Regions from separate parts of the Streptomyces doebereineriae genome, predicted to be linked through region 1. Evidence: riboswitches for the same ligand, from Rfam matches in the RefSeq annotation. Region 1 holds a riboswitch; each other region holds the start of a gene.
What was found. Region 1 has a riboswitch for cyclic di-AMP ahead of RNB18_RS48745 (transglycosylase family protein). Riboswitches for the same ligand answer to the same signal wherever they lie in the genome.

Region 1 (9,443 bases):
CAGCCGACGCCGCCGTACACGTCCACGCTCCTGCCGCAGCCGCCGGCTCCGCCGGTCTCCGCCCCCGGTCCCGTCCCGCCCCCGCAGCGCCCCGCGCCCGCCCGGATCGACCAGGTGCGCGCCGAACTCGACGAGCTCAGCGACTATCTGCGCAAGCACGACGGCAACCCCGAGGGCGGCAGGTGACCGTGGCGACAGGACGTGTCGTCGCCGGCCGCTATGAACTGTCCACGCTCATCGGACAGGGCGGCATGGGGCAGGTGTGGACGGCGTACGACCAGCGGCTCGACCGGCGCGTGGCGGTGAAGCTGCTGCGCCCCGACAAGGTGGCCGGGCAGGAGGCCGACGAACTGCGCCGCCGGTTCGTGCGGGAGTGCCGGGTGACCGCGCAGGTCGACCACCCCGGGCTCGTCACCGTCCACGATGCGGGCAGCGAGGGCGAGGAGCTGTTCCTCGTCATGCAGTACGTCGACGGCGCGGACCTCTCCGACCACCTCGCCGAGCACGACCCGTACCCCTGGCAGTGGGCGGTCGCGGTCGCCGCGCAACTGTGCGCCGTATTGAGCGCCGTGCACGCCGTGCCGATCGTCCACCGCGACCTCAAGCCCCGCAACGTGATGGTGAAGCAGGACGGCACGGTCACCGTCCTCGACCTCGGTGTCGCCTCCGTCATGGACACCGACACCACCCGCCTCACCCACACCGGTTCGCCGATCGGCTCGCCCGCCTACATGGCGCCCGAGCAGGCCATGGGCGGCGCGGTCGGCCCGTACACCGACCTGTACGCACTCGGCGTACTGCTGCACGAACTCCTCAGCGGCGACGTCCCCTTCGCGGGCTCCACCGCGCTCGGCGTGCTGCACCGCCACCTGTACGAGCCCCCGCTGCCCGTGCGCCGCACCCGCCCCGAAGTCCCCGAGGCCCTCGAAGCGCTCGTCCTGCGGCTGCTCGCCAAGGACCCGCAGCACCGCCCGGCCTCCGCACAGGACGTGTACGAGGACCTGGCGCTCCTGCTGCCCGCGCGCGGAACGCCCACAGGGGCGCCCCTCGACCCCACACGCCCCTTCCTCCGTCCGCACGCCCCCTGGCCGGACCGGGCGCGTACGCCGGCACCCCAGCCCGCCCCGGTCACGCCGGTCCCCGAGGCGACCGAGAAACCGGACGTCGCGCGCGCGGTCGACGAGGTCAAGCGGCTCCTCGGTGAGGGCCGCATCACCCAGGCCGTCGACATCCTCGGCGCGATCCTGCCCGCGGCCGCCGAACAGCACGGCGTGAACTCCCCGGTCGTCCGCACCCTGCGCAAGCAGTACGCCGCCACCCTCATGGACGACGGCCAGTACCGCCGCGCACTGCCCGAACTGCGCCGCCTCGCCGACGAACGCGCCACCGAGGCGGGCCACGCCGACCCGCAGTCCCTGCGCTTCCGCTACGACGCGGCCCAGTGTCTGGAACAACTCGGCGAACCCGCGGCCGCGCTGGCCGAATACCGCGCCCTGCTGCCGTACTACGAGAACCAGTACGTGGCCGGCGACCCCCAGCTCGCCCACGACGTCCGCCGCCGCATCGGCCACCTCCTGCTCGCCCTCGGCGACCGCGCCGCCGCCCACGACACACTCGCGCGACTGCTGCACGACGTGGAGCGCCTGCACGGACCGGCGCACCCGCTCGCGGTGGAGGTCCGCCGGACGCTCCAGTGGCTGGGCCAGGTGCGCTAGGGCGAGTGTCAGATTTTGCCGCTCCCAGTGGGAAACTTGTCACCTTCAGGGGGTTGAGTTTCCGAAAGGCAGAACCGGCGCCGGATACCTTTGCTCGTTTCAGTCACGCACAACACGCACAGCACAACCAAGGGGTGGGGTCGTCCATGTCCAGCCATCGGCAGTCGAAGAAGCGCAGATACGTCACGTGGGGCGTCGCCGGAGCCGCCGTGGTCGCCGGCGCGGGCCTCGCCGCGCAGAGCTCGATGGCCGCGACCACCTGGCCCGCGCAGAAGACGTACACCGGCCGCGCCTTCGACACCTGCGCCGCCCCCTCCCTCTCCGCGATGAAGGCCTGGCACGGCGGCCTCTACGGCGCCGCCGCCGTCTACGTGGGCGGCAAGAACCGCGGCTGCTCCCAGCCCAACCTCACCGCCTCCTGGGTCAAGTCGGTCAGCGCGGTCGGCTGGAAGCTCATCCCGCTCTACGTCGGAGCCCAGCCGCCCTGCCAGAGCGGCTCCAACCCGGAGAAGCTCACCGCCACCACCGCCGCCTCCCTGGGCGCGACCGACGGCGCGGACGCGGTGGCCAAGGCCTCCGCGCTCGGCATGAAGGCCGGCAGCCCGATCTACCTGGACATGGAGGCGTACGACATCACGAACAAGTCGTGCAACAACGCCGTGCTCACCTACGTGCGCGCCTTCGACAAGACCCTGCGCGCGAAGACGTACCGAGCGGGCTTCTACGGCTTCACCAGTTCCAGCGCCAAGGCGATCGCCAACGCGACCGACAAGACCGACCTGCCGGGCAACCTCTGGTACGCGCTGTGGGACAAGCAGAACACCACCACCGCGGACTGGCCCTTCGGCGCCACGCAGTACACGGACCACAGCCGTGGCCACCAGTACCTCGTGAACAGCAAGGAGTCGCGCAACGGCTACACGATCACCGTGGACCGGGACGCCTGGGACGGGCCGGTGGCGATCACCGGCTGACGGCAACCACGCGCGCGTGGCGCGGCGGTGCCCGAAGTCCTGGTGAATCGTTGGTCGAATGGGTTGGCCAGAGCCGGTCCCCTGCCTACCATCGATCACCGCAAGACCTTGTGCACCGTCGCACAATCTCCTCGGGAGGCCTCCTTGCACCGCCGTCGTCGCACCGCGCTCGTCCTCTCCGCCGCGCTCGCCGCCGCGGCACCCCTGCTCACCGCGTGCGGAAGCGACGCGCATCCCGGCGCCGCAGCCGTCGTCGGCGGGCAGCGGATCACCGTCGCGCAGCTGGAGAACCGGGTGACCGAGGTGCGTGACGCCCAGCGGGCGGCCGTCACCGACGAGGCGCAGTACGCGCAGGCCATCGCCAAGACCGGCACCCTCACCCGCGACGTCCTGCACGGCATGGTCCTCGACCAGGTGCTGCACCGGGCGGCCGAGAACGCGGGCGTGTCCGTCAACCGCAAGGAAGTCCAGGAGCTGCGCTCCGGCCTGGAGGAGCAGGCGGGCGGCGCCAAGGGCCTGGAGACGGCATGGCTCCAGCAGTACGGCATCGCCCCGGAACGCCTCGACGAGAACCTCCTCCTCCAGCTGGAAGCCCAGAAACTCGCCGGGAAGCTCGGCACCGGCACCGGCGACCCCGCCTTCTGGAACGCCCTGAGCAAGGCGTCCAAGCAACTTGACGTCGACCTCAACCCGCGCTACGGCACCTGGGACGTCGCGAAGAGCACCCGCGTCGACGCGAAGACCCCGTGGGTGCGGGAGGTCACGACGACGGGGAGCGAGCAGAGCGCGTAGCCGGACCGAGGCAGCCCTCACGGCAGGTGGATGATCGTACGATCACCCCGCCACTCCCTGCCTGTGGACAAACTGATCGCTCCGTCGACGCCGTGCGTTAGCTTCGAACTGTGAACGCAACCGGCTTCGAGCCCGCCCCTGACCAGGACCCCGACACGGCGTCCGCCCCCGGCCGCATCGTCCTGCTCACCACCAGCCACCGCGTCGCCCCCGGCCTGCTGTCCTGGCCCGCCTGGCAGGCGCTGCACGCCGCCGACCGTGTGCTGTGCGCGGACGGAGCCCACCCCCAGCTGCCGTATCTGAGGGAGGCGGGGATAGCGGTCGACGAGACGTCCCCGACCGCCGAGGAGCTGGTCGGAGCGTGCGCGGGTGGACACACGGTGGTCGTCGTGGCCACGGGCGAGGGCGAGCCGGCCCTCACGGACGGTCTGGCACGCCTCGCCGGATCCGGACGGATACAGATGCCCGAGCTGGAGCTGCTCCCCGCCTCCTACGACCTGCCCGGTGCCCGGCTCCTCGACCTCGTCCAGGTCATGGACCGGATCCGCGCCGAGTGCCCGTGGTCCTCCCAGCAGACCCACGAGGGCCTCGCCAAATACGGCATCGAGGAGGCGTACGAACTCGTCGAGGCCATCGAGGAGGGCGACCGCGACGAACTGCGCGAGGAACTCGGGGACGTCCTGCTCCAGGTCGTCTTCCACTCCCGCATCGCCGAGGAGGACCCGGACGCCCCCTTCTCCGTCGACGACGTCGCCGGCGGCATCGTCGCCAAGCTCATCCACCGTCATCCGCACGTCTTCGGCGACGAGACGGCCAGCACGCCGGAGGAGGTCAAGGCGCACTGGCTGCGCACCAAGGCGATAGAGAAGCAGCGCAGTTCGGTGACGGAAGGCATCCCCCTCGGCCAGCCCGGCCTCGCCCTCGCGGCGAAGCTGGCGTCGCGGGTGCGCATGGCCGGCCTGGACGTCCCGCTCCCGAAGACCGAGGGCATCGGTTACGAACTCCTCGTCCTGGCCGCCCGCGCCGAGGCGGAGGGCGTCGACCCGGAGGCGGCCCTGCGTGCGGCGGCCCGCCTGTACCGGGACGCGATCCGGGAGGTCGAGGCACCCCACCCGCCGGATAACGTCAAGGAGTGACCGACCAGCCCCGAGCCAACCCCGCCGGCCCTGCGACCCCCGGCACCCCCGCGTGTCCTGCCGTCCCCGCCGCCGCGACTCCCGCCCCCGAGTTGTTCTCCTGGGAGTTCGCCACCAACCCCTACCCCGCCTACGCCTGGCTCCGCGAGCACGCCCCCGTGCACAGGACCCGGCTGCCCAGCGGGGTGGAGGCCTGGCTGGTCACCCGGTACGCCGATGCCAAGCAGGCCCTCGCCGACCAGCGGCTCAGCAAGAACCCGGCCCACCACGACGAGCCCGCGCACGCCAAGGGCAAAACGGGGATCCCGGGGGAGCGCAAGGCGGAGCTGATGACGCATCTGCTGAACATCGACCCGCCGGATCACACCAGGCTCCGACGGCTCGTCAGCAAGGCGTTCACGCCCAGGAGGGTCGCCGAATTCACGCCGCGAGTGCAGGAGTTGACCGACCGTCTCATCGACGGGTTCGCCGCCACCGGCACCGCCGACCTCATCCACGACTTCGCCTTCCCGCTCCCCATCTACGCGATCTGCGACCTGCTCGGCGTCCCGCGCGAGGACCAGGACGACTTCCGGGACTGGGCGGGCATGATGATCCGTCACGGAGGAGGCCCACGGGGTGGGGTCGCGCGGTCCGTGAAGAAGATGCGCGGCTATCTCGCCGAGCTCATCCACCGGAAGCGGGAAGCGCTGCCCGACGAGCCGGCCCCGGGCGAGGACCTCATCTCCGGGCTGATCCGCGCCTCCGATCACGGCGAGCACCTCACCGAGAACGAGGCCGCGGCAATGGCCTTCATCCTTCTGTTCGCCGGTTTCGAGACCACGGTCAATCTCATCGGCAACGGCGTGTACGCCCTCCTCACCCACCCCGAGCAGCGGAACCGGCTGCAGCAGTCCCTGGCCGACCGGGAAAGAGGCCTTCTGGAGACCGGTGTGGAGGAGCTCCTGCGGTACGACGGCCCGGTCGAGCTGGCCACCTGGCGGTTCGCCACCGAGCCCCTGCGGATCGGCGGTCAGGACATCGCGGCCGGTGACCCGGTGCTCGTCGTGCTCGCGGCGGCGGACCGGGATCCCGAGCGGTTCGCCGACCCCGATGTGCTCGATCTGTCCCGCCGTGACAATCAGCACCTCGGTTACGGCCACGGCATCCACTACTGCCTCGGTGCCCCGCTCGCCCGCCTGGAGGGGCAGACCGCGCTCGCCACCCTCCTCACCCGTCTCCCGGACCTGCAACTCGGGGTGGATTCAGCCGATTTGCGCTGGCGTGGGGGGCTCATCATGCGTGGACTGCGTACTTTGCCCGTGGAGTTCACGCCCGTCCGGTAATCGACCGAGGGGTCCGGCCTATCCCCGCGCGGGGCCGCGTAAACATGACGCGACCTCAAGTCTGTGATCTTCACGTGATCTACGCGGCATTAACTTGTGACAAGTGATCGAACCCCTATACGTTCACGGACCAGCGCGGTGCCCTGCAACATCCGCCGCGCAGGTCCCTGCTCTCTCGGGAAAGGTCCCCTCATGCTCTCCGGGAACGGTCGTCACCGTCGCCCCCGTCAGGCTCCGGCTCTCCTCATTGCGGCCGGTGTGACGGGATCCGCCATCGCGATCCCACTGCTTGGAGCGACCGGAGCGAGCGCCGCCACCGGCACCACCTGGGACCGGGTCGCGGAGTGCGAGAGCGGCGGCTCCTGGAGCGCGAACGACGGCAACGGCTACTACGGCGGCCTCCAGATGTCCCAGGAGAACTGGGAGAAGTACGGCGGCCTCGAGTACGCCAAGACCGCGGACCTGGCCAGCCGCAACCAGCAGATAGCCGTGGCCGAGAAGCTCCTCGCGGACCAGGGCATCGCCGCATGGCCGACCTGCGGTCTGCTCAACGGTCTCAGCAAGGACTCGGGCTCGGCGGATGTCGACACGGGTCTGGAGAGCGGGACGCCCTCGGCTTCGGCCTCCGGCTCGTCGGAATCATCCGATTCGTCCGGTTCCTCCAACTCGTCGGGCTCCGAGGAGTCTTCCGGTCTGCTCGACGCGCTGGACGGCTCGTCCGCGACTCCCTCGCCGTCGGCCACCTCCTCCAGCGGCGACGCTGGTTCCGCCAAGTCGGACAAAAAGAACTCTTCGAGTTCCGAAGGTTCCGCCACGGAAGAAGCGCAGCCTTCCGACAGCTCGCCCGTGGTGAGTCCAGAAGAGGATGAAGCGGACAAGTCGTGGCAGGAGGGCAGCTCTTCGGCCCTCGTGGACGTCGGCGCCCTCGGCTCCGGCAAGCACCGGGGCGGCAGCGCCGAGGGGAGTGCGACGAAGAGCACGGCTTCCGCCACGGTCGGCCGGCACGCCGCCCGTACCTACACCGTCCAGGAGGGCGACTCCCTCGCCTCCATCGCCGACTCCCTTGGCCTCGACGGCGGATGGCGCGCCCTCTACGCCGAGAACAAGGACCGTATCGGGGCCGACCCGAGCAACATCGTCGCCGGTCAGGCGCTCGACACAGGGGTTGAATAGGGCTGAAAAGCCCAGAAAAACAGCGGGAGTTCACGTCACACTTCGCACCGAATGTCCACTTTGGTGAAAGTGTGGGATGAGTCTCAGAAGCCCTGATCGTCTTTGAAATTCCGCCGAACGCGTGTCTACGGTCGTGACCGCTCGGCAACCCGAGCCCCGTCTGTCGCAACGCCGAATCCTGCCAGCGGCCGTACGGGAACAGTCGTCGCGTCAAGCGCCGTAGGCAGGAGCGGGGGACCCAAGGTAAGCGCCGGACCCAGCAGTTCACGCTGGACCGGCTTGGGGTGAAGCCGCGCACCGCAGGGTGCGCGACCGGGCAACTCAACCGGCCCGAACCCGACAGCTCACCTCGCAGGCGTCGGTGAGGGGATCCACCATGCTGTTTTCCGGTAAGGGCAAGCACCGTCGTCCGTCCAAGGCCACCCGCGCCGCCGCGCTCGCCGGTGTCACCGGTGTCGCCATCGCCGCCCCGCTGATGGCGGCCGGCAACGCCTCCGCCGCCACCGCCTCCGAGTGGGACACCGTCGCCCAGTGCGAGTCCGGCGGCAACTGGTCCATCAACACCGGCAACGGCTACTACGGCGGTCTCCAGTTCTCGGCCTCCACCTGGGCCGCGTACGGCGGCACGCAGTACGCCGCGCAGGCCAACCAGGCCAGCAAGTCCCAGCAGATCGCCGTCGCCGAGAAGGTCCTCGCCTCGCAGGGCAAGGGTGCCTGGCCGGTCTGCGGCACGGGCCTGTCCAGCGCCACCTACAGCGGCGGCAGCAGCTCGTCCTCCTCCAACAGCTCCTCGAACACGAGCAGCCGTTCGACCGAGGAGCAGAGCGCCTCCCGTTCGACCGACCGCCCGGCGGCCAAGAAGACCGTCACCACCCCGACCGGCAAGAAGGTCAAGAAGGGCGACGGCGAGTACAAGGTCGTCAAGGGTGACACCCTCAGCTCGATCGCCGAGAAGCACCAGGTCAAGGGCGGCTGGCAGAAGCTGTTCAAGCTGAACAAGGACATCATCACCGACGCCGACTTCATCTACCCGGGTCAGCAGCTGCACCTGAAGTAAGACCCAGCCGAACCACAGCGCCCTCACATCCGTGTCCTTCATGATGAAGGCCTCGTGAGGGTCCCCCCCCGTCCCCACGGGCTCCCCGCTCCGGTGCGTGTTCCCCCGTACGCACCGGAGCGGGGTTTTTCATGCGCCGCTGCCGGGACGTCTTTGTTCAGTTCAGAAACAATTTACTCTCGGTTCTGTCCACGGGGCGGTCCACACGGTGGCCGATCCACCGGAGCCGGTTAGGCTCGGTCTCGCAGAACCCACCGCGGTCCCGGCGGACCGTGTCACACCCCAAGAAGGAGATGCTCGTGCCGTCCATCGACGTCGTCGTAGCCCGGGAAATCCTGGACTCCCGAGGCAACCCCACGGTCGAGGTCGAGGTCGGCCTCGACGACGGCAGCACGGGTCGTGCCGCCGTTCCGTCCGGCGCCTCCACGGGTGCCTTCGAGGCCATCGAGCTCCGCGACGGTGACCCCAACCGCTACCAGGGCAAGGGTGTCGAGAAGGCCGTCCTCGCCGTCATCGAGCAAATCGGCCCGGAGCTCGTCGGCTACGACGCCACCGAGCAGCGCCTGATCGACCAGGCCATGTTCGACCTGGACGCCACCGACAACAAGGGCTCGCTCGGCGCCAACGCCATCCTCGGCGTCTCCCTCGCCGTCGCCCACGCCGCCTCCGAGGCCAGCGACCTCCCGCTCTTCCGCTACCTGGGCGGCCCGAACGCGCACCTGCTGCCGGTGCCGATGATGAACATCCTGAACGGCGGCTCGCACGCCGACTCCAACGTGGACATCCAGGAGTTCATGATCGCCCCGATCGGCGCGGAGTCCTTCTCCGAGGCGCTGCGCTGGGGCACCGAGGTCTACCACACCCTCAAGAAGGTCCTGAAGAGCAAGGGCCTGTCCACCGGCCTCGGTGACGAGGGCGGCTTCGCGCCGAACCTGGAGTCCAACCGCGCCGCCCTGGACCTCATCCTCGAGGCCATCAAGGAAGCCGGTTACATCCCCGGCGAGCAGGTCGCCCTGGCGCTCGACGTCGCCGCCTCCGAGTTCTACAAGGACGGCAAGTACCAGTTCGAGGGCAAGGACCGCTCAGCGGCCGAGATGACGGAGTACTACGAGGAGCTCGTGGCGGCCTACCCGCTCGTCTCCATCGAGGACCCGCTGTTCGAGGACGACTGGGCCGGCTGGAAGGTCCTCACCGACAAGCTCGGTGACAAGGTCCAGATCGTCGGCGACGACCTGTTCGTCACCAACCCGGAGCGCCTGGCCCGCGGCATC
Region 2 (9,443 bases), on a different contig from region 1:
GCGGGGCGCGGGTTCACAGCAGGTGGTGGTTGGGTGCCTTCGCGCGGCCCTCGTACTCGCCCAGCACCACCACGTCCACGCCCGCCCCCGTGAGCAACCCCGTGCCGTCGGCTCCCGCCACGAACGTGTCCGGCTCCCGCCACGCCGTCACCACCCGGCGGACCCCCGCGTCCAGGATCAGCCGGGCGCAGGGGAAGGGCCGGGAAGCCCGCCGGGTGCAGGGTTCCAGGCTCGTGTACACCGTGGCCGTGGCCAGGCGGGGGTCGGCCGGATCGATCTTCGCCAGGGCCGCCTCCTCGGCGTGGACCACCGGATCGCCGGCCTCCCTGGAGTGGCCGCGGGCCAGCTCCGTGCCGTCGGCGGCCACCACCACCGCGCCCACGCTGAACGCCGTCCGTGAGGGCGGGCACCGGGTCGCCAGCTCGCAGGCCAGGGAGAGCCAGTGGCGGTCCGCGGGGGACGGGTGCAGGCCCGTACCGGGGGCGGTGGGTTCGTAGCGCATGAGGACCACGTCCTCGATCCGGCGGGACTCCACCAGGCGGAGGCGGCCCGACTGGTAGGTGCCCGGGCCGAAGAGGCGGGGGGCGTCCGGGGTGCCCACGAAGAGGGGGGCGAGGACCAGCTGCAGCTCGTCCGCCAGGCCCTGCTGGAGGAGCTGGGTGTGGACCCGGCCGCCGCCTTCCACCATCAGGCGGTCCACGCCGCGCTCCTCGTGCAGGTGCTCCAGCAGGCGGTGCCAGTCCAGTTCGGGGCCGAGAGAGACCACGTCGGCCGCGAGACCGAGGGAGCGGGCGCGCTCCGCGCCCTTGTCCGTCGTACAGACGAGCTTCTCGCCGCCCGTGTGCCAGAAGTTCGCGGACGGGTCCAGGTCTCCCGAGCCGCTGACCGTGACCTTCAGGGGGTACGGCGGCTTCCCGGCGGCGACCCGGGCCGCGCGGCGTGCCTCGGAGTTCACCAGCAGGCGGGGGTTGTCGGCGCGGATCGTGCCCGCGCCGATGAGGATGGCGTCCACGGAGGCGCGGACCTCGTCGACGCGGTCGAAGTCGGCCGGGCTGGACAGCAGGAGGCGGTCGGGGCCGGTGTCGTCGAGGTATCCGTCGAGGGATACCGCGGCGGAGAGGAGGACGTAGGGGTGGGGCATCGGGGGCTGTCCCTCTCGCATACGGATGGCGGGGCTTGGTTAAAGTTTGAAGCAAACCTACACTGGGGACATGACGACCCGCTGGCTCAGCCCCGACGAGCAACGCGCCTGGCGCGCGTACATCGCGGCCGCGTTCCTCCTGGAGGACACCATCGACCGGCAGCTCCAACAGGAGGCCGGCATGCCGCACGTGTACTACTCCATCCTGGCCACCCTCTCCGAGGTACCGGAGCGACGGCTTCGGATGACCGAGCTCGCCGAGGGGCTGAAGATCACCCGGCCCCGGCTGACGTACGCCGTCGCCCGGCTGGAGAAGGACGGGCTGGTCCGGCGCGAGAGCTGCCAGTGGGACAAGCGCGGCAGCGTCGCGGTCCTCACGGACGAGGGTATGACGGTGCTGGAGCGGGCGGCGCCCGGGCATGTGGAGACGGTCCGTGCCGCGCTCTTCGACCGGCTCACCCCCGAGCAGGTGGGGCAGCTGGAGGAGATCTTCACGAGCGTCACCGAAGGGCTCCTGGGTGACGGCGGCGGCTCCGAGGAGGTCCCCTGGCGCCGGCGCTCGTCCCCGTCCTGCTCGTAGGGAACGCCCCGCGTGACGAGCGCCATAAATCCATTGCTTCAAATTTAAAGCATGGGGTAGGGTCTCGGATCAGTAGAACTGCTTCAAATCTGAAGCAGGTATGCCTACGAACCGGAGTACCCGCATGCCCGACCTGCCCGCCGCCACCCAGCGCTCCCGCGTCCGCGTCCCGCTGCGCTTCGGGGACGGCTACCGCGTAGACGCCGAGCTCGTCACCTTCCACGGCCTGACCGACGGCCAGGAGCACCTCGCCGTCGTCCTCGGCGACCCGGGCCCCGTCCCCCTGGTGCGCCTGCACTCCGAGTGCCTCACCGGCGACGTCTTCGGCTCCGCCCGCTGCGACTGCGGCCCGCAGCTGCGCGAGGCGGTCGAGCGCATCGCCGAGCGCGGCGGCGTCCTGCTCTACCTCCGCCAGGAGGGCCGCGGCATCGGCCTCTACAACAAGCTCGACGCGTACGCCCTTCAGGACCAGGGCCTCGACACCTACGCCGCGAACACCGCGCTGGGCCTGCCCGAGGATGCCCGCGACTACACGGCGGCCGCGCAGATGCTCCGGGCCCTGGGCATCGGCGAGCTCGACCTGCTCTCCAACAACCCCGACAAGGCGGGCCAGTTGCGCGACCTCGGCATCGACGTCCGCGACCGGGTCCCCACCGGCGTCTTCACCACCGCCCACAACGTCCGGTACCTGCGCGCGAAGGTCCTGCAGACCCAGCACACGCTGCCGCTGGGGGAGTTGACCGAGCTCGGCGTCGGGTGAGCGTCACTTGGGCGTGTGCGCCAGATACGCCAGTACTGCCAGCACCCGCCGGTGGCCGCTGTCGCTCGGCGGCAGGCCCAGCTTGAGGAAGACGTTGCCGATGTGCTTGCTGACCGAGCGCTCGGTGACGACGAGGGCCTTCGCGATGGTGGTGTTGTCGTGGCCCTCGGCCATGAGCTTCAGCACCTCGCGCTCGCGCGGGGTGAGGGAGTCGAGGGGGGTGTCGCGGCGGCGGGTGAGGAGTTCGGTGACGACCTCGGGGTCGAGCGCGGTGCCGCCGGCCGCGACCCGCTCCAGCGCGTCGAGGAACTCGTCGACCCGGCCGACCCGGTCCTTCAGGAGATAGCCGACCCCGCTGCTGCCACCGCCCAGCAGTTCGGCGGCGTACGACTCCTCGACGTACTGCGAGAGCACCAGCACAGGGAGTCCGGGGATCCGCTCCCGCGCCTCGAGGGCGGCCCGCAGCCCCTCGTCGCGGAAGCCGGGCGGCATGCGCACGTCGAGCACCGCCACGTCCGGCCGGTGCTCCAGCACAGCGGGCAGGATCTCCGGACCGGTGCCGACGACGGCCACCACCTCGTGCCCGGAGGACGTCAGCAGGAGGACGAGCCCCTCTCTCAGGAGGGCGTTGTCCTCGGCGATCACCACACGCACGGCAGCTCCACATCGATCACGGTCGGGCCCCCGGCGGGGCTGGTCACTTCGAAGGTCCCGTCGAGCGCGGCGACCCTGCGCCGCATCCCGAGCAGCCCTGAACCCGCGGACTCGTCGGCGCCGCCCCGGCCCTCGTCCCGCACCCGCACGGTCAGGCCGCGCCGGGTACGGGCGAGCCGGACCTCGGCACGGTCCGCCCCGCTGTACTTGGCCACATTGGTGAGGGACTCGGCGACCACGAAGTAGGCCGCGGCCTCCACCGCCGCGGGCGCCCGGGTGCCCGCCTCCAGACCGCCGTCCTCGACGCCGACCGTGAGCCCGCTGCTCGACGCCAGGGCCCGCACCGCACCGACGAGACCCCGGTCGGTGAGGATCGGCGGATGGATGCCGCGCACCACCTGCCGCAGCTCCGTCAGCGCCTGTTCGGCCTGGTCCTGGGCGTCGTCCAGCAGTCTGCGGGCGGCGTCGGGGTCACGGTCGTAGGCCCGCTTGGCGAGTCCGATCCGCATCGAGAGCGCAACGAGGTTGGCCTGGGCACCGTCGTGCAGGTCCCGCTCGATGCGGCGCAGTTCGGCCTCGTGTGCGGCGATGGCGTCGGCCCGGGTCTCCTTCAGCTCCTCGACCCGCCGGGCCAGCCTGGCCTTCGGGGAGGGCATGAGCAGCGCGGTCGACCAACGGGCCTCGGTGTCCGCGAGCTTCACGATCAGCGGCAGGACGACCGGGCTGCGGCGCAGGGCCCCGGCCCACACACCGTCGACCACCAGGCCGAGGGGCCACAGCGGGAGGGCGAGGGCGAGGAGGGCGCCGTAGAGGTAATAGGCGACCATCCAGCGCAAGTCCCTGAGCGTGCCGGGGTCCTGCACGGAAATCCGCAGCTGCTCGCGGAGCGTGCCGGTCATCGGCGGGTACGCCTCGGGGATCTCCCTGCCCGTCCACAGGGCGGTCAGGTTGCGCTTGGCGCCGGCGATCCGCCGTATCAGCAGCACGGCCTCGGGCAGCAGCCAGCAGCCGACCACGGCGACCGTCCCGATGGCGGCGATCAGCAGCACGGTGATGAAGATGTACACGCCGAAGCACATCGCCGCGGCCACCACGAGGTGCACCGTCGCCATCGCCGCACGCTGCACCGACTTCCACATGCGGCTCACGCTAGATGATCGAGCCCGGGCGCACGGTGTAGCCCGCTACACCATCGGGACGCCCGAGCGGGGCTCACTCCGGGCGGCCGTCGTGACCGTCGCCGTGGTCGCGGACCCAGTTCCGGTGGGCGTTCGATCCCTCGCGGCCGGGAGAGAGCTTCAGTACGGCCCCGTCGTCGATCTGCTCCAGGCTCGTCACCACATAGGGAGAACCCGCCCGCACTGCCAGCCGGATGCTGCCGTTGCCGAACTCCGTCACCCGCAGGGTCCGGCCGCCGGAGAGCGGGATGTCCCGCTTGTCGATCTCCACCGGTCGCTCGTCGTCTGCCGCCATGACCCCCTCCTCGCTTCCGTGAGGGGCGCCACGGTACGCCGCCCTCGCCGGGCCGACCGGACCCGCGCCGCCTGCACAAGGGACCCGCTCCTCCCGTCCGGCAGCGCACGGTCACACCCCGCAGAGGCCGCCCACTTACGGCAGTCCGGCGAATCCCCGCCCCCCGGCCGTGCCGGGGCGCGGTGGTCCGCTCCACGGGTCCGGCCCCGGAGGCCGTCCTCGACACCATGGTGAACCGGCTCGGCGTCTCCGTCCCGGCCGCGCACAAGCTCGCCGAGGAGACCCGGCCGCCTCCGAAACAATCCTGGCGCGAACCACCCCGCGGATGACGTATGCTGGTCACACAACGACGCGGGGTGGAGCAGCTCGGTAGCTCGCTGGGCTCATAACCCAGAGGTCGCAGGTTCAAATCCTGTCCCCGCTACTCACGGCTCAGGGCCGGAGTCCAGTTACTGGACTCCGGCCCTGAGTGTTTCCCCCGGTCGGGCCACCCCGCTCGCCTCCCGCTCCCGCTCCGGGAAACCTGGAGGCGTGGAGCAGGAGGGGCCGATCTCGTACGCGCGCACCTTCGTTCGCCTGCTCCCGGCGCTGCTGCTCGTCGCGGGTGGGTGCTACGACTACCTCACACCGTCCCAGTTCTCCGCCGCGCCCCTCTTCACCGCCGCGCCTCTGGTCGCGGCCCCGCTCTACTCCAGGCGCGGCACCGTCCTCACCGGCCTCGCGACCGTCCTCGTCGTCCTCGCGGTCCACCTGCGGCTCGGCATCCTCCTCGAAGTCGACGCCGTCACCGAGACGGTCACCGTGGTGACGGTCGCCGTCCTCGCGGTCCTCATCAATCTCCTCGTCCGCCGCAGCAGCGAACGCCTCGCCTCCCAGCGCGAGATCGCCGAGGCCGCACAGCGGGCGGTGCTGCCCGGGCCCGCCGGGCGGATCGGCGGGTTCGACATCGCGGTGCGCTACGAGGCGGCCCAGGCGGACGCGTTCATCGGCGGGGACCTGTACGCCGTGCAGGACAGCCCGCACGGCGTACGGATGATCGTCGGGGACGTGCGCGGCAAGGGGATGGGGGCGGTGGCGGCCGTCGCGATCGTCATCGGGGCGTTCCGGGAGGCCGCCGAGCGGGAGACCACGCTGGAGGCCGTCGCCCGGCGGCTGGAGCGGGCGCTGGCGCGGGAGGCGACGCGGCGGGACAGCGTCGAGGTCTTCGAGGGGTTCACCACGGCCGTCCTCGCCGAACTCCCGCACGACGACGGGGTCGTACGGATCGTCAACCGCGGGCATCCGCCGCCCCTGCTGCTGCACACCGACGGCACGGTGCGCGCGCTGCCCGCCCAGGACCCCGCGCTGCCGCTCGGCATGGGCGACCTCGGCACCTGGCCCGACCGGGGCGAAAAGTACGGCTTCCCCGGCGGGGCCACACTGCTGCTGTATACGGACGGACTGTCCGAGGCGCGGGACCGGCAGGGGCGGTTCTACGACCCCGAGGCGCGGCTGGCCGGGCGCGCCTTCCGGGAGCCCGGCGCGCTGCTCGCCGCCCTCGTGGGGGAGGCGCGCCGGCATTCCGGTGGCTTCCTCACCGACGACCTGGCGCTGCTCGCCGTGCGACGGCCTTTGTGACGTGGGGTGAGCGGGTGAGCGCCCTCCGCATAACCACTGACGCGCAGTCAAAACCTGTGGGTTGCCTGAGGTGAGGTCAACTCGCCCGTTTTTCACCGTTCATGGGCCGTAAGTCCTGCCGGATTTCGTTAATGATCAAGCGGAACAGCTTGGAATCGGGCCCCCGGGTCTATTAACGTTCGATAACGCAGCGCGGTCGTCCCAGCCGTCACAAGAGATGGCTCCGTGCTCACGCGCCGAATTCCGCAAGGGAACCGGGGAACCACCAACTTGGGGTGAATCGCTCGTACTCCGCCGTGGCAGCACGGCGGGTATACGCGCGTAGGAGACCTTCCTGCTCCGAACCCGTCAGCTAACCCGGTAGGCGAGAAGGAAGGAAAGGAGTGCGCCCACGTGGCGAACCCGCCTGCCCCTGAGGCTCCGTTCGAGCCCGGTCAGCGCAGTACAGACACACTTGTGTACGGCGGCTACCGCGCCGACGACGAGGCCCCGCTGGGGGAGTGGAACCCCACCGCGGAGACCCTCCCCGCCGTACGTGGCCGGCATCGCGTCGCCAAGCAGCGTGGCGGAGGATTCGCCCGCAGCTCCACCGTTCTGGGCGTCGGTGTCATAGCCGCCGTCAGCGCGGGCGGGATGGCCAGCGCCAACACCGGCAAGCCGCCGGTCACGATCTCCATGCCCGACCTGCCCTCCGTGGGTTCGCTCATCTCGGACGACGCCGACTCCGCCGCGGACGACACGAGCGCCTTCAGCAGCGTCGGCGCCACCACCGCCGACACCACCAAGGGCACCTCGGACGCCGGTGAGGCACTGCGCTCGCGCATCCTGGCCCAGGCCGAGCGGCAGCAGGACCAGATCGACACCAAGGCCGCCCAGGCCGTCGCGGCCGCCGCCGAGAAGGAGGCCGACGCGGCCGCCGCCAAGGCGGAGAAGGACGCTCAGGAGAAGGCCGCCGCCGCGAAGAAGAAGGCGGAGGAGGCGGCCGCGAAGAAGGCCGAGGCCGAGCGCCTGGCCGAGCTCGCCAAGCAGTACACGCTGCCGACCTCGTCGTACACCATCACCTCGACCTTCGGTCAGGCCGGTTCGCTGTGGTCCTCCGGCTACCACACGGGCCTCGACTTCGCCGCGCCCACGGGCACGCTCATCAAGGCCATCCACAGCGGCACCATCACCGAGGCCGGCTGGGCCGGTTCCTATGGCTACCGCACGATCCTGACCCTCGACGACGGCACCGAGCTGTGGTTCTGCCACCAGTCCTCGATCAGCGTCAGCGTCGGCCAGAAGGTCAGCACCGGTGACGTCATCGGCCGCGTGGGCGCCACGGGCAACGTGACCGGCGCGCACCTGCACCTGGAGGTCCACCCGGGCGGCTCGGCCGACGGGATCGACCCGATGGCGTGGCTGCGCGGCAAGGGTCTCAACCCCTGAGGTTTACGGCGATTTAGCGCCCGTTGCGGAAGGCGGGCGTCCGCTGCTTGCGTTGACGTAGGACATGACTGCTTCTCCGCTTCGCAAGCTCGGCTCCTCCGACCTCGAGGTCTTCCCGCTCTCCCTCGGCGGCAACGTGTTCGGCTGGACGGCCGACGAGTCCCAGTCCTTCGCCGTCCTCGACGGGTACGCCGCCGCGGGCGGCAACTTCCTCGACACGGCCGACTCCTACTCGGCCTGGGTCGACGGCAACTCCGGCGGTGAGTCCGAGACCGTCATCGGCAAGTGGGTGGCGGCGCGGGGCAACCGCGACGACCTCGTCATCGCCACGAAGGTCAGCCAGCACCCCGACTTCCCCGGCCTGACCGCCACCAACATCAAGGCCGCCGCCGACGCCTCGCTGCAGCGCCTGGGCACCGACCACATCGACCTCTACTACACCCACTTCGACAAGACCGAGGTGCCGGTCGAGGAGATCATCGGCGCGCTGGACGAGCTGGTGAAGGCGGGCAAGGTGCGGGCGATCGGCGCCTCCAACATCTCCGCCGCGCGCCTCGCGGAGTCCCTGGCCTTCTCGGACCGCGAGGGCCTGGCGCGCTATGTAGCCCTGCAGCCCCAGTACAACCTGGTCTCCCGTGACACCTACGAGGGTGAGCTGCAGGCGGTGGCCGCGCGCGAGGGCCTCGCCGCCGTCCCGTACTACGCCCTCGCCTCCGGGTTCCTCACCGGCAAGTACCGCCCCGGCGCGACCGTCGACAGCCCGCGGGCCGCGGCGGGCGCCGGCAAGCACCTGGACACCGAGCGCGGGCAGAAGGTGCTCGCGGCCCTGGACGACATCGCCGAGGCCCACACCGTCCCGGTCGCCACAGTCGCCCTCGCCTGGCTCGCGTCCCGGCCGACGGTCGCGGCCCCCATCGCTTCCGCGCGTACGGCGGCACAGCTGCCGGCGCTGCTGGGGGTGGCGGAGCTGGTGCTGACGGAGGAGGAGGCGGCTCGCTTGACGGAGGCGTCGGCCTGACTCGAGCGCAGGGCCCGGCCGACGGTGCCGGGCTCTGCACGGTCGGCGCCGCGGTCCGCGCGGCGGAGTGGCCGCGCCGAGCAGGGCGCCCACGGTTCCTGTTGTGGTCGAGCTACGTCCGGTACGGGTTGTACGCGGGGTACGGCACCGTCGGGTGGGCCGGTTGGGCCGGCTGGACCGGGTGCGGCGGATAGCCGTACACCCCGTACACCGGCCAGGGCGGCGCGGTCACCGGGACCGGCGGCGCCGTCATCCGGGCGGCGTGGTCCAGCGCGGGTCGCGCGACGTCCCGCCGCCGCCACAGCTCGTGCAGCAACTCCCGCTCCCGTACGACGAAGTCGGCGTTCGCCCGCCCGAGCCGCCCCCGGCGCCGCAGGAACGCCAAGGACGTCGCGTACGCCTCGTACTGCGAGACGGCCCGTGCCGCGGCCCGCCCGCCGAACTGCCGACGCGCGTACTCCCGCGCCATCCGTCGCGCCCGCATCGAGCCCAGTACATACGGCTCGGTCGGCGCCAGCCACCCGGCGACGGCGTACGCGGGCAGTTCCTCGCGCACGGTTTTCAGCTCCCGCTGCCGCGTCCAGATGACCAGCCAGGTCAGCAGCGCGAACGCCGGCACCATGAACATCGCGTACACCGCGAAGAACCCGTACTCCCCGAGCGTCGAGGAGCCGTTCCACATCGCGTGCATGCCCATCGCGAGCAGCAGCCCGGACAGCGGGACGAGCACCCGCCGTACGTGCTGACGTTCCGCCGAGAGCGCGGAGATGCC
Region 3 (9,443 bases), on a different contig from region 1:
GCGGTCTATCCGCTGCTCGACGACGAGGCCACTGCCCGGCGCCGGCTCGCGGACGCGTTCGCCGTCGAGGTCGACGGCGTCGGACTCGATGAACTGGCGGGCGGCTGCGGGGTCGCCGAGTCGGTGCTCGCGGCCCTGGACCTGGCCGGAGTGCCGTACGCGGGCACGTGCGTGGCGGTGCAGGGCCTTGGCACCATGGGCGGGGCCACGGCCCGCTTCCTCACGCGCGCGGGGCTCACCGTGGTGGCCGTCGCCGACATCAAGGGCACGGTCTTCAACCCCGCGGGGCTCGACGTCGAAGCGCTGCTGGCCGCCAGGGACACCTACGGCACCGTGGACCGCTCCGCCCTGCGCCCCGCCGACCGCGAACTGCCCGGCGACGCCTGGCTGTCGCTCGACGCGGAGGTACTCGTGCCCGCGGCGGTGTCGTACACGATCGACACCCGCAACCAGGAGCGGATCAGGGCCCGTTGGATCGTCGAGGCGGCCAACATGCCGGTCCTGCCCGCGGCTGAGGCGCTGCTGGCGGCGCGCGGGGTCACCGTACTGCCGGACGTCGTGGTCAACTCCGGGACCAACGCCTGGTGGTGGTGGACCCTGTTCGGCGACATCGGCGCGGACGCGGACGAGGCCTTCGCGCACATACGGCGTTCCATGCGTGCCCTCGTCGAGCAGTTGCTGACCCGCGCGGAGGCGGACGGGATCTCGCCGCGCGCCGCCGCCCACGCACTGGTCGCGGATCGGCTGCCGGTGATCGCGGACCGGTTCGGCTGGTACCGCTGACCTGGGCCCTCGGGGCGGCGCCCCACCGAGCGACGGCTTAGGGTGACCCCGTGGCGAGAGTGCGGTTGACAGTGGCCGAGCGGCGCGAGGAGCTGCTGCGGGCCGCCATCGAGCAGATCGAGGCGCGGGGCGTGGCGGCCGTCAGGATCGCCGACGTGGCCTCGGCGCTCGGAGTCAGCAACGCCCTGGTGCTCTACCACTTCTCCACGAAGGAGAAGCTGGTCGCCGCCGCGTTCACCTACGCCGCCGAGGACGATCTGGCCCATCTGCGCAAGCTCCTGGGCCGCCGTACCAGCGCCCTGCGTCGGCTGCGGGCGGCCGTTCGCTGGTACGCGCCGACGGGCCAGGCCAAGGGCTGGCGGCTGTGGATCGAGGGCTGGGCGGTGGCCCTGCGCGAGCCGGCGCTCCAGGAGGTCACCCGCGACCTCGACAGGCGCTGGAAGGCGGCACTCGCGGAAGTGATCGCCGAGGGCGTGGCCGCGGGCGAGTTCCACTGCCCGGACCCGCAAGCCACAGCCCTGCGCCTCACCGCCCTCCTGGACGGCCTGGCCGTCCAACTGACGTCCTACGCGGGCGCGGTGCCCAGGTCCCGGGCCCAGGCGTGGGTGGACGAGGCCCTGGCCCGCGAACTCGGGCTGGACGGCACGGGATCCGCATAGCGGTGGCAGGGCGAAATCCGCCCGGCCCCGGCCACGCGCACAGCTCAAGCCACCGAAGCGATCCGGGTCTTGATGTCGTCCGGCGACAGCACGCCCTTGGCCGTCACGTGGTCCCCGGAGGACTCCCCCCGCAGCCGACGCCCGATCCACGGCACCAGATACTCCCGGGCCCAGTGGACGTCGTCCCGTCGCACGTCCAGCGGACCTCGCGGCGGAAGCGGCGGCCACTGCTGGTCCGGGTCGGCCGGGACCTCGAGACCGAGGACCTGACCCGCGCGGAGGGCCACACGCGTGTGCCCCTCCGGGGAGAGGTGCAGCCGGTCGCCGTCCCAGGCCCGCCGGTCCTGAATGGTCTTCAGGGACCACAGGTCGAGCACCGGACATCCGTACCGGTCGGCGACGGCCCGCACATGTCCGTTGTACGTGGCGATCTTGCCCCGCAGATGCTTGAGCACGGGAACGCCACGCGTGTCGAAGCCGGTCGTCACCATGACCGTGCCGCACGCCTCGGTGAGCCGGGCGATCGCCCGCTCGAAGCGCTCGGCGACCTCGTCGGGGTCGGTTCCGGGCCGGATGATGTCGTTGCCGCCGGCGCAGAACGACACCAGGTCCGGTGCCAGTTCGACGGCCTGCGGAAGCTGGTCCTCGACGATCTGGTCGAGCAGCTTCCCGCGTACGGCGAGATTGCTGTACCTGAAATCGCCCTCGGGCCGCCGGTCCGCGAGAAGTACCGCGAACCGGTCGGCCCATCCGACGAACGCCCCGTCGGGGCCGGGGTCGCCGACGCCCTCGGTGAAGCTGTCCCCCACCGCCACGTACGACCCGATCACTGAACTGCTGTCATCCTTCGAATCGTCTGCCACAGCCGTTCATGATTCACCTTCGAATGTGACCTACGCGACCGTAGGAAGGGCTTGACGGGCGGTGAGATAAGCCACTCCTAAAGTGTTCACCAAACAAGGAATAGGTCTCTCATCGGGAACGTTGACGCTGCGACCGCCATACCCTGAAGTCGCTGATACGGAAGTGGCTCCACGTGGTCCGGAACGCGAAGTGCCCAGTCGTATAAGGCTCCGGGTCGTTGTAGTCGAAGACGAGTCGCCCGTTGTTCCACCACTGCACCTTGGAGCCGTCGGAGACGATCCGCACCCGGTTCGGCTCGTTCGCGGTGAGCAGCGGCTCGGTGTAGTCGTAGATCAGCGGTCGCACACCGGGCTCCCCGACGTATCGGCGCAGCCGTGTCGTGGTGTTGTAGTTGGCGCCGTAGCCCGAGTAGTACGTCTTCAGGTAGTCGTACTCCGCGAGCGCCCCGCCCCGCCGGGTGGCGAAGAGGTCGTCGGGGGACCGGACGTCGACCGCGTTCCAGAAATTGTTCAGGTCGGACACCCGGTCGTTGGCCCCGCCCGCGGAGACGGGTGTGGCGGTGTACTCCAGGACGTACGGCCCTTCGAGTGGCTGCCTGAACCAGATCGTCGCGCCCGCGGGCACGTCGACCTCCAACACCCCGCGCTGCGCGGTGACCGTGCCGCCCTGCTCCAGTTCGACGGCCCAGCGACCGAGGCCGTGGCGGAAGTCGTCGTGGGCGATGAGGCGACGGTGGCGGGGCGAGGCGCTCGCGGTGACCGCGGGGGCGAGGGCGGCCAGGGCGGTGCCGGCGGCGAGGGCTCCGAAGGCTCTACGGGTGGTCGTCATGCGAGAGCGTTCCTTCCGGGGACGGCCCGGGCGCACGAGGGGTCTCGGAGCCCAGGCGACAGTCGGGGTACGTGGATTGCAGAGAGTGGGTCGCCGGACACAGTGACCTCCCACAGTCTAGAAAGCGCTTGCCCCACTACGGAGTTCACTCTGTCCCCACCCTCCCCCGCCTGTCGACGCCCTGAGCGCGCCTGCCACAAGAACGCAATGAAGTGATCATGAAGGCGCGGACCGGCTCAGACCGGGAACACCGAAGGCCGGACCCGGGGATCGGGGTCCGGCCTTCGGTGGCACAGGGGGGCGTTGTCAGCCGACGGCGACACCCTTCGAACGGAGGTAGGCGACCGGGTCCACGTCGGAGCCGTAGTCCGGCGTGGTGCGGATCTCGAAGTGCAGGTGCGGGCCGGTGACATTGCCGGTCGCGCCGGACAGGCCGATCTGCTGACCCTCGGTCACGGCCTGTCCGGCCGAGACGGAGAGCTGCGACAGGTGGGCGTACTGCGCGTAGTAGCCGTCGTTGAGCTTGATGACGACCTGGTTGCCGTAGGCGCCGCCCCAGCCCGCGGAGACGACCGTGCCCGCGGCCACGGCCTTGAGCGAGGTGCCGGTCGGGACGACGAAGTCGACGCCGGTGTGGTAGCCGCTGGACCACATGCTGCCCGCCACGCGGTAACCGGTGCCGATGGTGGCGCCGGTGACCGGAAGGGTGTAGCCACTGGAGCTGGTGGTGGCGGAGCTCTGGGTGGCGGCCGTCGAGTTCGAGGACGACTTCGACGCCGCCTTCTCCGTCTTCTTCGCCTTCGAGGAGGACGAGGAAGCGGAGGACTCGGTCTTCGTGGTGCTCGTCCTGGCCTTCTTGCCGATCGAGAGCTTCAGACCGGGGTGGATCAGCGACGGGTCGTCTCCGATGGCCGAGCGGTTGTCGGCGTAGAGCTTCTTCCAGCCACCGCTGACGTTCTGCTCATCGGCGATCTTCGAAAGATAGTCGCCGACGCGCACCGAATAGGTGCGCACAGTCGAGGTCTTCGCGGCCGTCTTTTCAGCGGACTTCTGCGCGACCGGAAGCGACTGAACGGCCTTTTCCGACACGGACTGGGGGGTGGCGGCGTGAGCGCCGGTGGCCCCCATGAACGGGAGTGCGAGAGCGGCGCCTCCGGTTCCGGCAACGGCTATCGAGCGGGTGAAGCGCTGGGACTTCGGACGGCGGTGCTTACCCTTCGCGGGCATGGTGAATTCCTCTCCGGCGCCTGCGAGGTGAGCTGTCGGGTGCGAGCTGGAGATGCCCGGCCGCGTCGAGACGCGACTTAACCCCAAGCCGTTCCGGAGACCGGAACAGGCGAAACTACCTGTGGGTCCCCCGCTCCTGCCGTGCACGGGTGAGTGAGTGAGCGGAATCCGTTCGGCGGCAGGATTGGGCGTCCGACCGGATCGGTGGCGAACGTAAGCGAACAAGACGCAAAGGGACAAGTGAGAGGTTCCCTGTGTATGCGTTCCTGTTGATCCCTTAAGAGAATTACCGGTCACGCTGCGTGGATCGGGCGCCCATTACCCGGCCTGAATCCCCTTGTAGAACCTGCGAATTACGTGAACATGACGGGCGACACACCGTCACGGATATGACGCTCCTCACGTCACGAATTCACAGGAACCCTGATTCCGGAAGGAGTTGGAAGGAAGCTATTAATTCGGACAGAAGCCCTAGATGCGACGCAGTCGGATAACCGTCGCATCGAGGTCGCCGCGCAAACCGGTACGAAGTCCGTGATGCAGCAATACGGCCCCTCGGTGCACTTCGCCCGTTTCGGGGCATTCGTACGACGCCGTCGGGTCGAGTCCACGCAGCCGCAACGCCGGGACCGGCTCGCCGTACTGCTGCGCCTGGAGCCAGGCGAGGACGACGGACTCGCCCCCGAGGACGTACTGCACCGCACTCAGGCCGCCCCGCGGAGGCCTCAGCCGGTAGAGGTCGCCGCGCTGCACCAAGGGCCGGATCTCCTTGTAGAGAGCCACCCACCGCCCGGCCTCGGCGAGCTCCTCCTCGGTCCACTCCGCGAGGTCCCCGCCGACCCCGAGCACCCCGGCCATCGCGCTCACGAACCGGAACCGCAGCGAGCTCACCCGGTCGTTGAGCTGGGTATTGGGGCTGTCGGTGACCCAGGCGGCCATCACGCGCGCGGGGTGGATCTGACTGAAGCCGTACTGAATGGCCAGGCGGTCGAGCGGGTCGGTGTTGTCCGAGGTCCACACCTGGTCGGTGCGGCTGAGCACCCCGAGGTCGATCCTGCCGCCGCCACCCGAGCAGGACTCGAAGGCGACGCCCGGGTGGGCTTCCCGCAAGCGGTCCAAAAGGGCATAGAAGCCGCGTACATGGTCGACCCACAGACGCTGCGGATAAGGGTCGCCGGGCCAGCCCGCGTCCGTGAAGCAGCGGTTGAAGTCCCACTTCACATAGTCGATCGGGGCCGAGGAGAGCAAGGTGTCGAGCTGCCCCCACAGGTACTCCTGGACGTCCTCGCGCGCGAGGTTCAGCACGAGCTGATTGCGGAACTCCGTCCGCTTTCGTCCTGCTTGGTACTGCACCCAGTCCGGGTGGGCACGGTACAGCTCGCTGTCCGGGTTGATCATCTCCGGCTCGACCCAGATGCCGAACTGCATGCCGAGCCCGTGCACGTACTCACCGAGCGGCTTGAGGCCGTTCGGGAAGCGGTCGGGGTTGGGGGCCCAGTCGCCCAGCCCGGCCCGGTCACTGGTGCGGGCACCGAACCAGCCGTCGTCGACCACGAACAGCTCGACGCCCATCGCCGCGGCCCGCCGGGCGAGGGTGCCCTGCTGCTCCTCGGAGATGTCGAAGTTGGTGGCCTCCCAGGAGTTGAACAGCACGGGACGGTCCTGGTCCGCGCCCGGGATGACGTACGCCCGCTGGTAGGCGTGCCAGGCGCGGCTCGCCCCGCCGAACCCGCCGTCGCTCCAGAGACCGGCGAAGACAGGGGTCGTGAACGACTCCCCGGCCGCCAGCCGGAGCAGACCCGAGTCGTCGTATCCGGCGCCCCCGGTGATCTGCACGCGCGCGTCGGGGAGTTGCGCGACGGCGATCCGCCAGGACCCCGACCAGCCGAGGGCGACCCCGTAGACCTCGCCCCGCTCCTCGGTGGCGTCGGTGTCGAGGGCGACCCAGGGCAGGTGCTGGTGCCCGGTGTGGCCGCGACGGCTGCCGATGACCTTCTCGCCGTAGGTGAGGGGGGTCTGCGTGAGCAGGGACTCGGCGGCCCAGCGGCCGTGCAGCTGGGACAGCCGCCAGCCGTCCTCCCGGTCGGGCAGGGTCCAGGTGGCGGAGTCGGCGCGCAGCAGCTCGACGGGCGCCGGTCCCTGGTTGTCCAGGGTCACCCAGCGCTCCAGGACGTCGTGGCGCATCCGGTAGTGCAGCGTGACGGTCAGTCCGCCGTCGCGGAACCGCAGCCGCAGCTCGTCACCCTCGGTGTCGTACGCCTCGAAGCTCCACTCGGTGCCGCGCCGCTCGTCGGTGCGCACGGACAGGGCCGGGCGTGTGAAGCGAGGGCCGCCCTCGACGGGGTACTCCTCGCGTCCGTCGAGCGGGGCCTCGAACGGCCGGTAATCGGGCAGCGGGCTCACCGCGAGGGCCTCGGCGTCGGCGAGGGCGATCCGCGGACCCCAGTGCAGGTGCAGCAGCTCGTCCTCGGCGGTGAGGTGCAGGGCGTAACTGCTGGCAGGGCCGGACAGAATCCATGTACGGCCGTTCTCGGCGATCTCCAGCATCGTGCTTCCCTCACAGATTCGAACAGGTGCCAACAGGTGCACTCAGGCACCAACATCATCAATGTCCACCCGCCCCGGTGCAACGGCTGTGGACAAGTCATTACGGGCCCTGTGGACAACTCATTGCCCCAGGAACCCATGTCGTATGGTCGAGAGCGTGCCCGTCGACGAGCAGCGTCGGCGGAGCCCGGCTGGGAGGAGCCCCCGTGACGCAGCAGATCCCGTCGACCGAACCGGAACTGGCAGGTGTCCGCAACTTCCGTGACGTGGGCGGACTGCCGACGGCGGACGGACGGCGGGTGCGCTACGGCGTGCTGTTCCGCAGCGGTCACCTCGCACACGCGACGGAGGACGACGCGGCCTTCCTGGCCTCCCTGGGTCTGCACACGATCTTCGACTTCCGCAACGCGGCGGACCAGAAGCTGGAGGGCCCGGACGTCGACCTGCCGGGCGTCGCCAATGTGAACCTGCCGCTGAGCGACCCGGCGGAGGGCACCTGGTTCTGGAAGATGGTCCGCGACGGGGACATAGAGCAGCTCCGCGAGCTCCTCGGCGACGGCAAGGCCGCGCAGCGGATGATCAACTCCTACCGCACGATGATCAAGGAGCGCACCGGCGAGCACTCCCAGGTGCTGCGCTCCCTCGCCGAGGACAGCGTGCCCGCCCTCATGCACTGCGCGGCCGGCAAGGACCGCGCGGGTCTGTCCATCGCGGTGACCCTGCTCGCCCTGGGCGTGGAGCGCGAGGCGATCGTCGCCGACTACCTGGAGTCGAACGCCAAGCACCGCCGCTACAAGGTGCGCCGCACCAGCACCTCAGCCGACGCCTACTCCCCCGAGGTCATGGAGCTGCTCAGTCCCCTCTTCGAGGCGCGCGCCGAGTATCTGTCAGCGGCCTTCGAGACCATCGACGAGACATGGGGCAGCGTCGAGGTGTATCTGGAGGAGGGCCTCGGCCTGACCCCCGAGATCCGCGAGCGGCTGCGGGACCGGCTGCTCGACTGAGCCGTACGACCGCTACTGCCCGGCTCCCACCTCGAAGAGCAGGAAGATGAAGGCCGCGAAGACGTGGCCGACCGCGAGATAGATGATGAGGCGCACCCACAGGGCGCGGGGGAACTTCTCTTCCATGTCACTCATGGCGTCTCTCCAGGGGTGGGCCCCAGGCACAGCGTGGCCGTGGGACTCTGCAACAGGGTGTGGACGAACAGGAGCTCGACTCCGGCGGGATCCTGGGCGGCGATGCGGTGCGGGGTCAGCGAGTCGAAGTGCGCGCTGTCACCCGGGCCGAGCCGATGCGTGGTGTCACCGAGGCGCAGCCTGAGCCGCCCCTTGAGGACGTAGAGCCATTCCTCGCCGGGATGCACCCGCACGATGTCGCCCTGCGAGCCGTGCGGCACCCGCACGCGCAGGGCCTGCATCCCGCGGCCGGGCGCGCCGGCCGGGAAGTATGTCCAGCCGCCTGCTTCGGTGGGTTCCATATCGGCCGCGCGCACGACGGCGTCCCGCTCCGCGACCGTCTCGCCGAGGAGTTCCGAGACCGTCGTACCGTAGATGCGGGCCAGCGCGAGCAGCATCGGCAGCGAGGGCTGGCGCTGACCGGTCTCCAGCCGGGAGAGATGGGCGGGCGACAGCCCGGCGGCTCCGGCCGCGGCCTCCAGGGTGAGGGAGGCGCGGCGGCGCAGGGCCCGTAGCTGAGGAGCCACCGAGGGCAGCTCCGTGAAGGCTTCCGGAGAGCTCATACATCCATTGAGCCGGAGCTTTGCCTCTGCGGCAAATTTCTTGCCTCAGAGGCAAAAAACCTCAGGACGTGCCGCTACCGGTTGGCCACCGCCTGCTTCACCAGTGTCTTGCTGAAGTCCCACATCAGCCCGCTGCCGCTGTGCGCGTCGTCCATGACGTCGGTGAAGGCGTCGACGAACCGGTCCACTTCCTTCTCCCCGACGACGAGCGGCGGGATCAGCTTGATGACCTCCAGATGGTCGCCGGAGACCTGGGTGAGGATCCGGTGCCGCTGGAGGAGGGGGACGACCACCATCTGCGCGAACAGCCCCTTGCGCGCGGCCTGGAGCATGGTCCAGCGGCTGCGCAGCTTCAGCGACTTGGGCCTGCCGAACTCGATGCCGATCATCAGGCCACGGCCGCGGACGTCGGCGAGCAGCTCGTACTTGTCGATCAGCGCGGTGAGCCGGGAGCGCAGCAGGTCGCCCGTGACGCGGGCGTTCGCGACGATCTGCTCGTTCTCCATGACCGAGAGAACCGCGAGCCCGGCCGCCATCGCCTGGGCGTTGGATCCGAAGCTCGCCGAGTGCACCAGCACCCGGTCCATCGACGAGTAGACCTTCTTGAAGATCCAGTCCTTGCCGAGGGTGGCGCCGACCGGCACATAGCCGCCGGAGAGCGCCTTGGCCACGCACACCAGGTCGGGCTCGACCCCGTCCTCGTGCTGGTAGGCGTAGAAGTCCCCGGTCCGTCCGAGCCCGGTCTGCACCTCGTCGGCGATGAGCAGCGCCTTGTGTTTGCGCAGCAGTTCCTG

Region 2: another riboswitch for cyclic di-AMP. It lies ahead of RNB18_RS48025 (M23 family metallopeptidase); the one in region 1 lies ahead of RNB18_RS48745 (transglycosylase family protein).
Region 3: another riboswitch for cyclic di-AMP. It lies ahead of RNB18_RS24525 (M23 family metallopeptidase); the one in region 1 lies ahead of RNB18_RS48745 (transglycosylase family protein).

Annotation. Positions count from the first base shown of each region.
Region 1 is NZ_JAVREZ010000035.1:11,230-20,672, reverse strand. It holds gene RNB18_RS48780 (hypothetical protein) at 1-186, shown strand, start outside; gene RNB18_RS48775 (serine/threonine-protein kinase) at 225-1,715, shown strand; gene RNB18_RS48770 (glycoside hydrolase domain-containing protein) at 1,862-2,689, shown strand; gene RNB18_RS48765 (SurA N-terminal domain-containing protein) at 2,834-3,481, shown strand; gene RNB18_RS48760 (nucleoside triphosphate pyrophosphohydrolase) at 3,592-4,617, shown strand; gene RNB18_RS48755 (cytochrome P450 family protein) at 4,614-5,942, shown strand; gene RNB18_RS48750 (transglycosylase family protein) at 6,135-7,115, shown strand; cyclic di-AMP (ydaO/yuaA leader) riboswitch at 7,321-7,488, shown strand; gene RNB18_RS48745 (transglycosylase family protein) at 7,492-8,172, shown strand; gene eno (phosphopyruvate hydratase) at 8,466-9,443, shown strand, end outside.
Region 2 is NZ_JAVREZ010000032.1:61,781-71,223, forward strand. It holds gene RNB18_RS47985 (dihydrofolate reductase family protein) at 14-1,141, opposite strand; gene RNB18_RS47990 (MarR family winged helix-turn-helix transcriptional regulator) at 1,212-1,721, shown strand; gene RNB18_RS47995 (GTP cyclohydrolase II) at 1,846-2,481, shown strand; gene RNB18_RS48000 (response regulator transcription factor) at 2,485-3,135, opposite strand; gene RNB18_RS48005 (sensor histidine kinase) at 3,123-4,274, opposite strand; gene RNB18_RS48010 (hypothetical protein) at 4,348-4,608, opposite strand; tRNA gene RNB18_RS48015 (tRNA-Met) at 4,959-5,032, shown strand; gene RNB18_RS48020 (PP2C family protein-serine/threonine phosphatase) at 5,140-6,225, shown strand; cyclic di-AMP (ydaO/yuaA leader) riboswitch at 6,450-6,607, shown strand; gene RNB18_RS48025 (M23 family metallopeptidase) at 6,619-7,653, shown strand; gene RNB18_RS48030 (aldo/keto reductase) at 7,718-8,671, shown strand; gene RNB18_RS48035 (PrsW family intramembrane metalloprotease) at 8,784-9,443, opposite strand, start outside.
Region 3 is NZ_JAVREZ010000008.1:278,779-288,221, forward strand. It holds gene RNB18_RS24505 (Glu/Leu/Phe/Val dehydrogenase dimerization domain-containing protein) at 1-783, shown strand, start outside; gene RNB18_RS24510 (TetR/AcrR family transcriptional regulator) at 834-1,442, shown strand; gene RNB18_RS24515 (SGNH/GDSL hydrolase family protein) at 1,487-2,272, opposite strand; gene RNB18_RS24520 (DUF6250 domain-containing protein) at 2,415-3,134, opposite strand; gene RNB18_RS24525 (M23 family metallopeptidase) at 3,441-4,361, opposite strand; cyclic di-AMP (ydaO/yuaA leader) riboswitch at 4,364-4,535, opposite strand; gene RNB18_RS24530 (alpha-galactosidase) at 4,833-6,908, opposite strand; gene RNB18_RS24535 (tyrosine-protein phosphatase) at 7,115-7,912, shown strand; gene RNB18_RS24540 (DUF6126 family protein) at 7,925-8,047, opposite strand; gene RNB18_RS24545 (helix-turn-helix domain-containing protein) at 8,044-8,649, opposite strand; gene RNB18_RS24550 (aspartate aminotransferase family protein) at 8,724-9,443, opposite strand, start outside.